Regions from separate parts of the Brevibacillus schisleri genome, predicted to be linked through region 1. Evidence: riboswitches for the same ligand, from Rfam matches in the RefSeq annotation. Region 1 holds a riboswitch; the other holds the start of a gene.
The links. Region 1 has a riboswitch for lysine ahead of ACUUHJ_RS06300 (amino acid permease). Riboswitches for the same ligand answer to the same signal wherever they lie in the genome.
Positions count from the first base shown of each region.

Region 2: another riboswitch for lysine. It lies ahead of dapD (2,3,4,5-tetrahydropyridine-2,6-dicarboxylate N-acetyltransferase); the one in region 1 lies ahead of ACUUHJ_RS06300 (amino acid permease).

Region 1 is NZ_JBVNDM010000001.1:1,226,007-1,231,999, reverse strand. Features, by position in the region: gene ACUUHJ_RS06325 (hypothetical protein) at 1-53, shown strand, start outside; gene ACUUHJ_RS06320 (alpha/beta fold hydrolase) at 31-783, opposite strand; gene ACUUHJ_RS06315 (inositol monophosphatase family protein) at 963-1,763, shown strand; gene ACUUHJ_RS06310 (CGNR zinc finger domain-containing protein) at 1,795-2,352, opposite strand; gene ACUUHJ_RS06305 (DinB family protein) at 2,521-3,015, shown strand; lysine riboswitch at 3,100-3,285, shown strand; gene ACUUHJ_RS06300 (amino acid permease) at 3,399-4,847, shown strand; gene ACUUHJ_RS06295 (hypothetical protein) at 5,065-5,928, shown strand.
Region 2 is NZ_JBVNDM010000001.1:4,342,766-4,348,758, forward strand. Features, by position in the region: gene ACUUHJ_RS20500 (hypothetical protein) at 1-502, opposite strand, end outside; gene ACUUHJ_RS20505 (N-acetyldiaminopimelate deacetylase) at 776-1,909, opposite strand; gene ACUUHJ_RS20510 (aspartate aminotransferase family protein) at 1,916-3,130, opposite strand; gene dapD (2,3,4,5-tetrahydropyridine-2,6-dicarboxylate N-acetyltransferase) at 3,145-3,855, opposite strand; lysine riboswitch at 3,947-4,136, opposite strand; gene ACUUHJ_RS20520 (flavodoxin) at 4,277-4,717, shown strand; partial or broken gene ACUUHJ_RS20525 (GNAT family N-acetyltransferase) at 4,786-5,336, shown strand; gene ACUUHJ_RS20530 (EcsC family protein) at 5,311-5,993, opposite strand, start outside.

The sequences.
Region 1 (5,993 bases):
ACATCCGCATTACAGGTGTTGTATCCGGGATTATTCCACGTTCATCATCGTGACATCATTAAGCAGCCAATCCTTGATTGCTGCCACCGTTTGCTGCCACTGCTCCTGCGGAGTAATGGCAGCGGGCTTGTCACCCTCCTGCGATCCATAGCTTCCGAACTGCGAGTGGTTTCCCCCTTCTATAGTCATGTACACCGTACGCTCCGGCAAATATTGCTTGCTCTCCTCAAACCTTTCCATATTAATCACACCGTCGCGAGACCCGAGCAAAGACAGCACAGGCAAATTCACCTTCTTTAGGTTCCCCTGAGTGTTCGGATACGCTCCCAGTAAAAACACGCCGTTGATTCGGTCCGGGTGGTTTGCTGCGAATTGAGCTGCCATAGTACCACCGAGTGAATGTCCTCCGATGACAAACGTTTTATTCGGGTACGCCTTTAATACTTGTGTCGCTCTCGTCATATCACTTACAGCCAAATTCAATGGCATTCGTGCGAGAAAAACATGGTAGCCGGAGCCTGCCAAGGCACGGGCAATCGGTGCATAGCTCTCCGGTTTGACGAGTGCTCCCGGATATAAGATGAGTCCCGGTTCGCGTGACTCCCCGCCTTGGAAGATAATCCAGTCATTCGTATCCATGACCGTTATCCCTTCACCGCCTTGCATAGCCGTTAGTGCTGCCTGATCGGGCTGATATGGCTGCAGATACCATATAGCCAGACAAATCGCTGCAAGTGTCACCAATACAAGTGCCTGGAACCATTTTTTACGCGCTTGACTCATCCTACCCACCTCGTTTCCGCCCCTATGTATGATGCTACTTATTATGTCTCAAACACGCTGCACATGTGCATAAATTGTGAATCTCGACATTTCCGTGGTGTTGACGAACTGTTTTTTACATAGTAGTATTCAAAGATACTACTATTTTTTCACCAAAAAGAGAAGGGATGGGAATTGTTATGAATCTACAAGATGTGCAATTTTGCGAGGAGCTGGTAAGAAGTGCTGGAATGGAGCTGCTAGTGGAATTTGAAAAAGGCGCGTCCTGCCACAGCAAGGAAGCAATGGCTAAACGCTTTGAAGAGGTGAATCCCGTGGTTGAAGCTCGATTAAAGCGCTCATTATCCGAGCGGTTCCCCACCTATCAATTTTCTGACGCCGAATTCGATCTGGCTGCACAGGAAAATCCTGAATTCACAAGTCCTTATTGGGTGATAGATGCAATCGATGGAGCCGTTCACTTTCTACAAAAAATGCCGATGTGGGCTACTTCCCTCTGCCTGATTGACGGTGGACGCACGGTTGTTTCTTTTGTCTATGATCCATGCCGTGATGAACTGTTTACAGCAATTGACGGGCGTGGAGCTTTTTTAAACGGACAAAAAATCATTACTTCATCCAAATCGCTGCTGAGTGAGTGCATTCTAGGGACGCTCTTTGCTTCCTCCGAGCCGATGAACCTCTTGGTCGGAGAGTATACAGCAAATTCCTTGACGCGAGTGATGCCAGAAGCTTTTGCCACCCGCATGCAAGGCGCGGTATCACTCCATCTGGCCTATGTGGCGTGCGGACGACTCGACGGTTACTGGGAATACGGTGAAGGAGTGTATGATTGGCTTGCTGGTGCCCTTCTGGTCCAGGAAGCCGGAGGCAAAATTACGGATACACAGGGGACTGATTTTTGCTGGAAAAGCACAGGCATCGTAGCAGCAGGCTCGACCATCTACCCTCAGCTGATCCAATTGACCCCAGCTTCATAACGAACAAATAAAAAGGGTGAGCCTATGCGCATCACCCTTTCTCCTTTTTCCGCTCACGAAAACGGCGCACCTTCATCAGGTTTCCGCACATTTTGTCATCGCACCAGCGGCGCACCCGGTTGCGGCTTTCATCATAAAACACCCAGCGGCAATCCTCGTTGTCACATATTTTGATTCGCTCCAGATGCTGCGGGGCAAGCAGTTCCGCGAAAGAAGCAGCAATTTGTGCCATGACGAGGGGCCAGCTCTCTGCTTGGCTGGATTGCTTTTGCCTGTAGCCGCCCTCCTCATCTACATACAACACCTGCGTATGAAAAGGGGCGAGAGCCAACACTTTGTTCAATTCCGCAAGGTCCTCCTCTTGGAATCGGTCTCCACGGACAACGTCTTCCAGCATTCGTCTCAAACGCTCCCGCAATTGCAAAAGAGATGCAGCATACGCCTCATTCATCGGCAGCGGAGCGGTTAGCTTGTATGTTTGCAAAAAGGATGACAGCCATTCCTGATTCTCCAGGCGATTTTCCCAACGACCAGAACCGCGCCAATCCCGCCAATCACTATTTAAAAAATCGATACAAAGCCAGTCCATGTCATCCACTCTCCTGACGAAACCCTTCATTTTTCTCTCTTGTATGACCATACAGGATATGGTAATCTTTATTTGTAACCACCGTAACTCGATTAACTGGTTACACCCTCTTTTCTTATTGCTATTATAGCGTTTCATCAATCTGTTTCACAGACGAGGAGGAAGCGTATGAATCGGAAGGAATTGCTTTTGCACGGATGGGAATGTGCGTATGACAAGGAAGACTGGTATCCACCCCTAAAAGAAGTGCTTTCCGGAGTATCAGCAGCGGAGGCTAGCTGGCGCCCTGTGGGAGAAGCAGCCAACACCATCTGGGAAAACATCAGCCACCTTCTTTATTACAAAGAACGCCTCTTGCATCGTCTTTTGGGCACCGAATTCCCTAGCTCCGCGGAGACGAACGATGATACCTTCACCCCATCCGGTGGTCCCGCTGACGAAGACGCTTGGCAAGCTACCCTCTTGCGAATGGAAAGCGTCCACCGCCACATTCATGAACAGCTTTCCTTGCTGACGGATGAAGAGTTAAACCAGATGGCTACCTATACGCCCATTTACCAAAACGTCATGAGTCTTGTCTTGCATGATGCGTTTCATACGGGACAAATTGTCCAAATTCGCAAGCTGCAAGGCTCCTGGCCTGCTAGACGCTCATTTGACTAACAAAATTTCACATTGATTAATCCCGAACAATCCTTTATAGTTGAACAATCACATAATTTCATACATGTTATCCTCATCTTTCACGGTGGGGATAGAGGTCGCGGCTTTTATATCATCCTGTACGAGATTCAGAGAAAATCAATGACTCCAGGTAAGGAAAATCCGCCGAAGCTCATATCGCGTCTCTGTGCGATTGGGTTGGGGCTGTACTCGAAAGGGGCAGAACTGTCACGTTTGCATGCCAAGCAAACGTGGTGAGCTATCTTCAGTGAAGGCTTGGTGGGGATTGGATGATACCGCCCTATGCCATTTTTTTGGCTATGGCGGTTTTTTAATTTCCGACCTTCCTTCTCAAAAATCAAGAAAGGTCGTGCAAGCAGCTTATGTCACAAAATCAATTGCAACGTGGTTTGAAAGCCCGCCACCTGACGATGATCGCCATCGGCGGCTCGATTGGGACGGGATTGTTTCTGGCGAGTGGAGGCTCGATTCATTCCGCGGGACCAGGTGGAGCTTTAGTCGCCTATCTCGCTATTAGTATCATGGTTTACTTTTTAATGACCAGCTTGGGGGAAATGGCAGCCTTCATGCCTGTTTCCGGTTCGTTTTCGACGTATGCCACGCGGTTCGTCGATCCATCTCTCGGCTTTGCTCTCGGTTGGAACTACTGGTACAACTGGGCGATTACCATTGCCGTCGAGCTGTCAGCTTCTGCACTCATTATGAAATATTGGTTCCCGGATACCCCAGCGATAGTGTGGAGCGCTTTGTTCCTCGGATTGCTGTTTGCCTTGAATCTCCTGTCTGTGAAAGCCTATGGAGAATCTGAATATTGGTTCGCCTTGATTAAAGTAGTAACGGTTATCATCTTTATTATTGTCGGTGTGTTGATGATTTTTGGCATTATGGGTGGTCAAGCTGTTGGCTTCCAAAACTTCACCAAAGGCGACGCGCCATTCAATGGCGGCTTCATGGCCCTGCTCGGTGTCTTTATGATTGCCGGATTCTCTTTCCAAGGAACAGAATTGGTTGGTGTAGCAGCTGGGGAGAGCGAAGACCCTGCCCGCAATATTCCGAAGGCCATCCGTCAAATTTTTTGGCGCATCCTGCTCTTCTACATCCTCGCTATTTTGATCATCGGGTTGCTGGTTCCATACGATAATCCAAATCTGATCAGTGGCGACATTACGGATATTGCGATCAGTCCGTTTACGATTGTATTTGAAAATGCCGGTTTTGCTTTTGCAGCATCCGTCATGAACGCGGTTATTCTCACGTCTGTATTGTCTGCTGGTAACTCTGGCATGTACGCCTCTACACGCATGCTGTGGAACTTGGCGAAAGAAGGAAAAGCACCAAAATGGTTCGTAAAAGTAACAAGTAACGGCGTACCGATCAATGCCTTGATCTTGACTGCGCTCATCGGCGCCCTTGCGTTTCTGTCCTCACTGTTTGGGGAAGGCGAAGTCTACGTATGGCTTTTGAATGCGTCCGGTATGTCAGGCTTCATCGCTTGGCTGGGCATTGCCATTAGTCACTACCGTTTCCGCAAAGCGTTTATCGCTCAGGGCCGAGACTTAAGCGAATTGCCTTATCGGGCAAAGTGGTTCCCGTTTGGACCGATTTTTGCCTTCATCATTTGCTGTATCGTTATTTTTGGGCAAAACTACTCCGCATTCATCGGGGGAACGGTCGACTGGTATGGCGTCCTGGTCTCTTACATTGGCCTGCCACTCTTCTTACTCATTTGGCTCGCTTATAAAATCACGCAAAAGACCAAGCTCGTCCCTCTTGAACAAGTTGACTTCAGCATGGATGAACACACGAAATAATCGAAGAAAAATACGGACTTCCGTTAACTGAACGGGAGTCCTTTTTCATGTTTGCCAACCTATTAAAAACTGACCCAAAATAGCCGATAGTATAGAAAAGAAGCAATTGAGATCCGTTTCCTTCCGTTCTCACAACTCATACTAGTCATCTGATAAAAGGTAAACATGATCTCCTGCCTTCACGACTGAACATGAATCCATGTGAGGAGAGTAGAACATGCAAATCCAATCGTATTCCCGCTACCTACCCCCCCAGCTCCCAACTAGCCAAACTGCACCTAAAATGGTGACAGGAACTAGTCTGGAATTGCCCAAACCCGATACGGTAGACCTTCGTTCACACAAGGCACGCGAGCTACCTGCTGATGCCATCGAACATCACAGCGCCCAATTTTTCTTTAGCACTGAGATTAATGAGCGGTTGGATAAAATTTTCGCAGATAAGCCACCCGAGGCTCGCAAAGCCTTTGACCACATCCTGGAGCGAAACTTTTTCAACTCCCAATCCACCTACACTGATGAAGAAAGAGCTGCTTTGGTAGAAGTCGGTTTAACCCAAGGCAAATATTTGGCAGACCAATACATGGCTGATGAGAAAAATGCTGCTGAATTTTTGGATACCCTCCATCTGCTCGCAGGCGTTGCCAAAACACGAAAGGTTGACCCTGCAACTGGCAGTGTCAGCTACGTAGAGCTTCCGCAAAAACCACAAGGGGCGCCGAACGACTATGTTAATCCATCCAAGCTGATGGAGCGGTATGATCCGGAAGCCTACAAAAAAATGCAAGCCGCCACAACCAATCCAACAGAGAAAGTAAGCATGCTGATTCAATTCGTCAAAAAGCTGCAACATCGTCCAGACTGGATCACACAATACCGGAACGAACAAGCTACGCTTCTCTCCGATTTAAAAAACACAAAAATCACTAACCGCTTCGAGAATATAAATACAAAGGACACCACTGAATTTGTTCGTCAAATGAATACACTCACTGAAGATGCTTCCTTTTCCGCGATCACACCATTGCTACAAGCGAATCTTGCTTCTTTTATGAAGAGCCTGGTCAAGAAAACGAGTTAACTGCACAAAGATGATCGGCACAGCCCCTCCCGAACTTTCTGGGACTGGGGCTGTTTTTTCTGGTG
Region 2 (5,993 bases), 3.1 Mb from region 1:
CGAGTTTCGTAGATACAAAAGGCTCAGAAAAATAAAAACTGTTTGCATTCTGTGTGGAGTATTTCCACTCTTTCCCTTTAGACACTTCTTTGCCGTCCGGTCCGACCAACACGAGCTGCATGCGCAAGTCTTTGGCGATAGGCGCGTCATCAACCTCTACGAAAACGTTAAACGTACGAGGCACATTTTTATCGCTGTATCCTTTGACAGGGTTGCTGAAAACGACATTTTTATTGCGGGTCTGCTGAATCCCTTCGACCACAATAATATTTACGTTTGGCTTAATCACATGCAATTTGCCCGATTGCTGATCGTAATCGACGAAACCACCGAGCTTGTTCACTATTGATTCTACCGATTCAGCCTTGGATGCTGGCATTTCACTCGCTACAGTTTCCGCACCGAAAAATACGCGCATCGCACCTTCTCCCAGCGCAGTAGTGCTCCCCACCCCTGCTGCTACAGTCAACGCCAACAAGGCCGATAACCATGCTTTTTTCATGTCAATAATCCTCCTGTATGTGTGCGCGGCAGCGCTTGTTTTTCCGGAATTTCTTCTCCCTAGTTTATACGTTTGGAAAAGGAAATAGTTGTGCTGCCCTGATAAGTTTTTTCAACAATATCCACAATATCCACAAGCACAAAAACCTTAGGAAGAAAGACTTATACACAGAGATGTTAGTAACTACTTCTTACTCTTGACCAAAATACAGCTGGGAATGACAAAGTAAAAAGAGCGGCCATCCAGCCACTCTTTTTTTGCTCCTGACACCTGCTACTCCTGTTGCGAAAGCCAAGTAAAATACCGGGAGACCAGTCGAATAGCAACCTCGATCGCGTCTTCGTTGGGCTCAATTTTGGAATGGTGCAAGCCGTATGGCGTTTGCACACCCAGCCAGAATAAAAAGCCGGGGATTTCTTTCAAAAAGTACCCGAAATCTTCTCCGGTCATGGCTTCCTTGCAGGTGATGAGAGTTACATCTTCACATTGTGCCTGTACCCATTGCATGAAGTCTGTCGTTAGCTGCTCCTCGTTGTAAACCTGGCAGTAGCCAACGCCATAGTCAATCGTTGCCTGGCAATCAAAGCCTATTTCCACTCCCTTTACGAGAGATTCAATGCGACTCTTGACAAGTGCCATCGATTCCATCGAAAAGGTTCGAATCGTCCCTTCTAGCCTGGACTTCTCCGCGATGATGTTTTGCTTCGTCCCGCTCTCCAGCTTGCCAATCGTTACGACGGCAGAATCCAATGGATCGATATTGCGCGAAATAATCGATTGAAGCTGTGTCACCAGATGGCTTCCTGCAACCACCATGTCATTCGCCTTGTGAGGGAAGGCTGCATGCCCCCCTTTGCCGACCAGATCAATGTACAACTCAGAAGTGTTGGCAAACAAAATTCCTGACTTTGTTGCAATTTGACCAACTGGGTATTCTGGCGCGATATGCAGGGAAAAAATGCAGTCCGGTCGCCACTCTGCAAACTCTTCACTTTCCATCATCGGCCAAGCACCACCAGGGCCTTCTTCTGCCGGCTGGAAGAGGAACAGCAAATCATCTGCGATCGAATGCTCAGTAAAATGCGTCAGGAGGCCAAGAGCGATTGCCATATGCATGTCATGGCCGCAAGCATGCATATACCCTTGATGAAGCGATCGAAACGGATAGGACGTTTCCTCTACGATCGGTAGGCCATCCATATCCGTCCGCCAAGCAATTAGTCGTTTTGGCTTTGTTCCTGCCAGCTTGACCAAAATGCCTGTCCGCCACGTTTTAATCTCGATTCGCTCCTGAGGCAGCTTTTTCAAATAATCGAGCAAGTATTGCTGCGTCTTCACTTCAGCGAAGCCTGGCTCCGGTATTTGGTGCAAATCTCGGCGAATTTGTGTAAACAAGGAAGTCGTCATGGTCTACTACGCCTCCTTTTTCGTGCCTGTTCTTGCTGTTAATTGCTCCTCAAACACGGCAAGGAAACGGTCGACATCGGCTTTTGTCAACGTCAGTGGCGGAAGCAGACGAACAATCGTTTTCTGCGTCACGTCTACAAGGATTCCTTCGTCAAGCAATGCTTGCTGCAAGTGGCTTACCTCTTCTGGGGTGGAAGAGAGTGGAATTCCAACCATCAGGCCTTTTCCGCGAAGGGATTGCAGTTGATCTGGAAGACGCGTTCGTAACGCTTCCAAGCCCGACCACAGGTACGCAATCACTTCTTCTACATGAGCGATGAAGGCTGGATTAAGCAATTCGTCCAACACGACATTCCCCAGGGCAGCAGACAATGGCGATGGTGCGAATGTCGTTCCATGATCCCCCGGTTTGAACTGGTTCATCAGCTTTGGACCAGCGATGACACCGCCGAGAGGTAGCCCTCCCCCTATGCCTTTGGCGAATAGGATGAGATCTGGCGTTACGCCTGCATGCTCATAAGCAAACAGCTTTCCTGTTCTGCCCATTCCTGTCTGGATTTCGTCCATGACAAAGAGCATGCCTTCTTGTTCACAGATGGCAGCTACCTCTCGCAAGAACGCTTCTGTTAGTGGCACGACACCGCCGGAACCCAAGACTGGCTCCATAAGGACCGCAGCGGGTCTTGCCTCCTGGCAAATCGCTCGCAATCCTGCTGTGTCCTCCACATCCAGTTCATAAACAGGAAAAGCTGGCTGAGGAAAGTCTTGATAGACGTGAGCCTGCCTCGTTAGACGCACTGCTCCAAGTGTTCGCCCGTGAAAGCTGTTGCGTAAAACAACGATGCCTTCACGACCTGCTCCCTCGTTTTTCGTCCATTTGTGAATCAGCTTGATCGCAGACTCTGTGGCCTCCGCACCAGAGTTGGTGAAAAACACCTTACCGCTGATGCTGTTTGCAACCAAACGCTCCGCTAATCGAATAGCCGGCTTGTTTAAAAATACATTGGAAATATGCAAGAAGCGCTCTCCCTGCTCACGCAGAGCCTGTACAATGCGCGGATGAGAATGCCCCAAAACGTTTACCGCGAGTCCAGTAAACAAGTCGAGATAACTCTTCCCATTCGTATCGTACAAGTAATTTCCTTCGCCTTTCTCTATGGCAATCGGAAGTCTTTTATAAGAGGAGACGATATATTGTTCATCGAGCGAACGCCAGTCCATGTGCACTCTCTCCCTTACAGCTGACGTAGCTCCTGCTTGATCTCTGTCTTGGAACGAGTTTTTTCATCGATTTGCTTGATCACACGTGCAGGCGTTCCCGCAACGACTACGTATGGAGGTACATCTTCAATGACGACAGCACCTGCTGCAACAACAGCACCTTTTCCTACGCGTACACCTTCCAGAATGACAGCATTTGCTCCGATGACAACATCATCCTCGACAACAACTGGCTGTGCAGACGGCGGCTCGATAACGCCTGCGATAACCGATCCAGCGCCGATGTGGCAGTTTTTCCCGATGGTTCCACGTCCACCTACTACAACATTCATATCGATCATCGTACCTTCACCGATCACTGCACCGATGTTAATGGAAGCACCCATCATGATGACCGCATTGTTACCGATTGTCACTTGGTCACGGATAATCGCGCCTGGCTCAATACGCGCTTGAATCCCTTTTGTATCCAACAATGGAATAGCGGAGTTGCGACGATCGCTTTCTACTACATAATCTTCAATTTTGTCTACGTTAGCAGCGAGCACTGGCTCAATCTCTTTCCACTCACCAAAAACAACACCAGTCGGACCAGTAATGAAGGCTTTGGAGCTCGCACCAAAGTCGATTCCCTCCAGATTCCCTTTCACATATACCTTCACAGGTGTTTTCTTTTCGCTTTTTTGAATAAACGCGATAATTTCGTTAGCATCCATCATGTTCATTGTTACATCCTCCTCAAAATAACAGCATGGTAAATCAAAAAAAGCAATGAGTGCATTCGCTATCTCATTGCTTTTGATACTACGTAAGCAAATCATAAATAGCGCTCCACAAAAAGATGTAAGGTCCCTTGTGACAGGATGTTCATTTTTCATGAGACACCCCAGCCTGTGCTACGTAGGGGCATAGCATAAGCTTCGGCGCTTTAGCCTTTCTTCCTTCTCCTGCCCCCTGGCAGATTGCGAAAAGGCTTACTCTTCTTCGGCGCACCTCTATTTAGTGTATATTATATTGATTTTATTTAACTCTACCAAAATCAATGAAACGTGGCAAGATGAAAAAAGTTATTGACAACGATTATCATTTTCATTAATTTTATTTGTGAGAATGATACTCATTATCTAACTGGAGGTTTTACGTTTTATGAGCATTTTGATGGTATACGCGAGCATGACAGGGAATACACAGGAAATTGCTGAAGCAATTGCAGAAGGTATTCGTTCAACTGGTGCAGAGCTGGAGATAAAAGAAGTAATGGACGCGAATGCAAAAGAACTCGAGGCTTACGACGGAATCTTGCTTGGTGCCTACACATGGGGCGATGGCGAACTCCCAGATGAATGCCTGGATTTCTATGAGGAAATGGACGATATTGACCTCAGCGGGAAAAAGGTTGTTGCTTTTGGCTCTTGCGATTCCGCTTACGAGCATGTCGGTGCAGCTGTTGATATTTTGCTGAAAAAGGCGAGCGAGCGTGGCGCAGAAACTCCTCTGGAGGGTTTAAAAATCGAGCTTTCTCCTACAGCAAAAGAAGTGGAAACTTGCAAAGCATTTGGGGTATCGTTCGCTGAATTGCTCGGCTAATCGATGTTTCCCAAATACTCTGGCACATGCTATACTATCAATCCAACTTTTTAAGGAGGATTGATCTCATGTCACTACATACAGACGAGATTCTGTTACGGCCTCTCCACCAACAAGACGCAGCCGAGCTCCTAGAGCTTCGGCTGCGTAATCATGAATTTCTCCAACCATTTGAACCGAGATCCGCCCTGCTTCATTTCTGACCCTTCCAGCACAGCAAGAACAGATTTCGCAAGCACAGAATGATTTTGAACGTGGTACTGCCTATGCTTTTGGTGTATTCTCCCGTGAATCCGAAAAAATGATTGGACGTGTAGCGTTGTCAAATGTCGCACGCGGCGCATGGCAAAATGCGACGATTGGCTACTTCATGGATCAGGCCTGCAATGGCAAAGGCTATACAACACTAGCTGTAAATCTTGCCCTTCGCTTTGCTTTTACGGATGTTGGGCTACACAGGGTACAAGCGGCTGTCATTCCTCGCAACCAAGCTTCCATTCGCGTCTTGGAAAAAAACCGTTTTCGCCAGGAGGGGCTATCGTTACGCTATTTGCAAATTAACGGTGTATGGGAGGACCATCTCATCTACGCTCTTACTGCTGAGGAGTGGTCTGTGTAATCTCCATGCTCTTTTCAATCTCGCGCAGACGCTCTAGGATGCGCCGTTTGCGGTACAGCATCATCCCCGCTTCGGCGACATCCTTTACGGTTGAGCGATTCAAATACGCTCCGAACAAAATACCCGCAATAGGCACCATTTGAAATAACTTTTTCCACCCGAAGTTTTCTGTGTACGTAACCACGACTTCACGCCATCCCTGCAATTGTGCCATTACCTCTCTCTGCGCATTTGGTTCATCAAAGCGGGAGAGCTCAGCGAGTATCGCTTTTTTCCCTACGATGTCTGATGAAGCAAATTGCAAGCATTTGACGACAAACAGCCGCTCCCTCTTCTCTTCCGGTCGATAGCCATAGGCAAGTGCCATCTCTTGTAATACTTTTAGGGATGTCCCCATCAATAGCGGGATATCGATCGCAAGGGTAAATATCCCCCCGAAGCCAGTCGTCGCACCTTGTACTGTGGCAAAATTCGCACGTGAATCCTTCAGCTCCATTGCGACATCATTCATGATTGTAAGCGGTACAGCAGCAATCTCCTCCTTGCCAATGACAGAAGTACCGGATCCCTCTAACCGTTTGTCAAACCGCTTGTATATCGATTCAGCCTGCACCAAATAAGTCCCACCTGTCTCGAGAAAGGCTGCCATTTCATCTA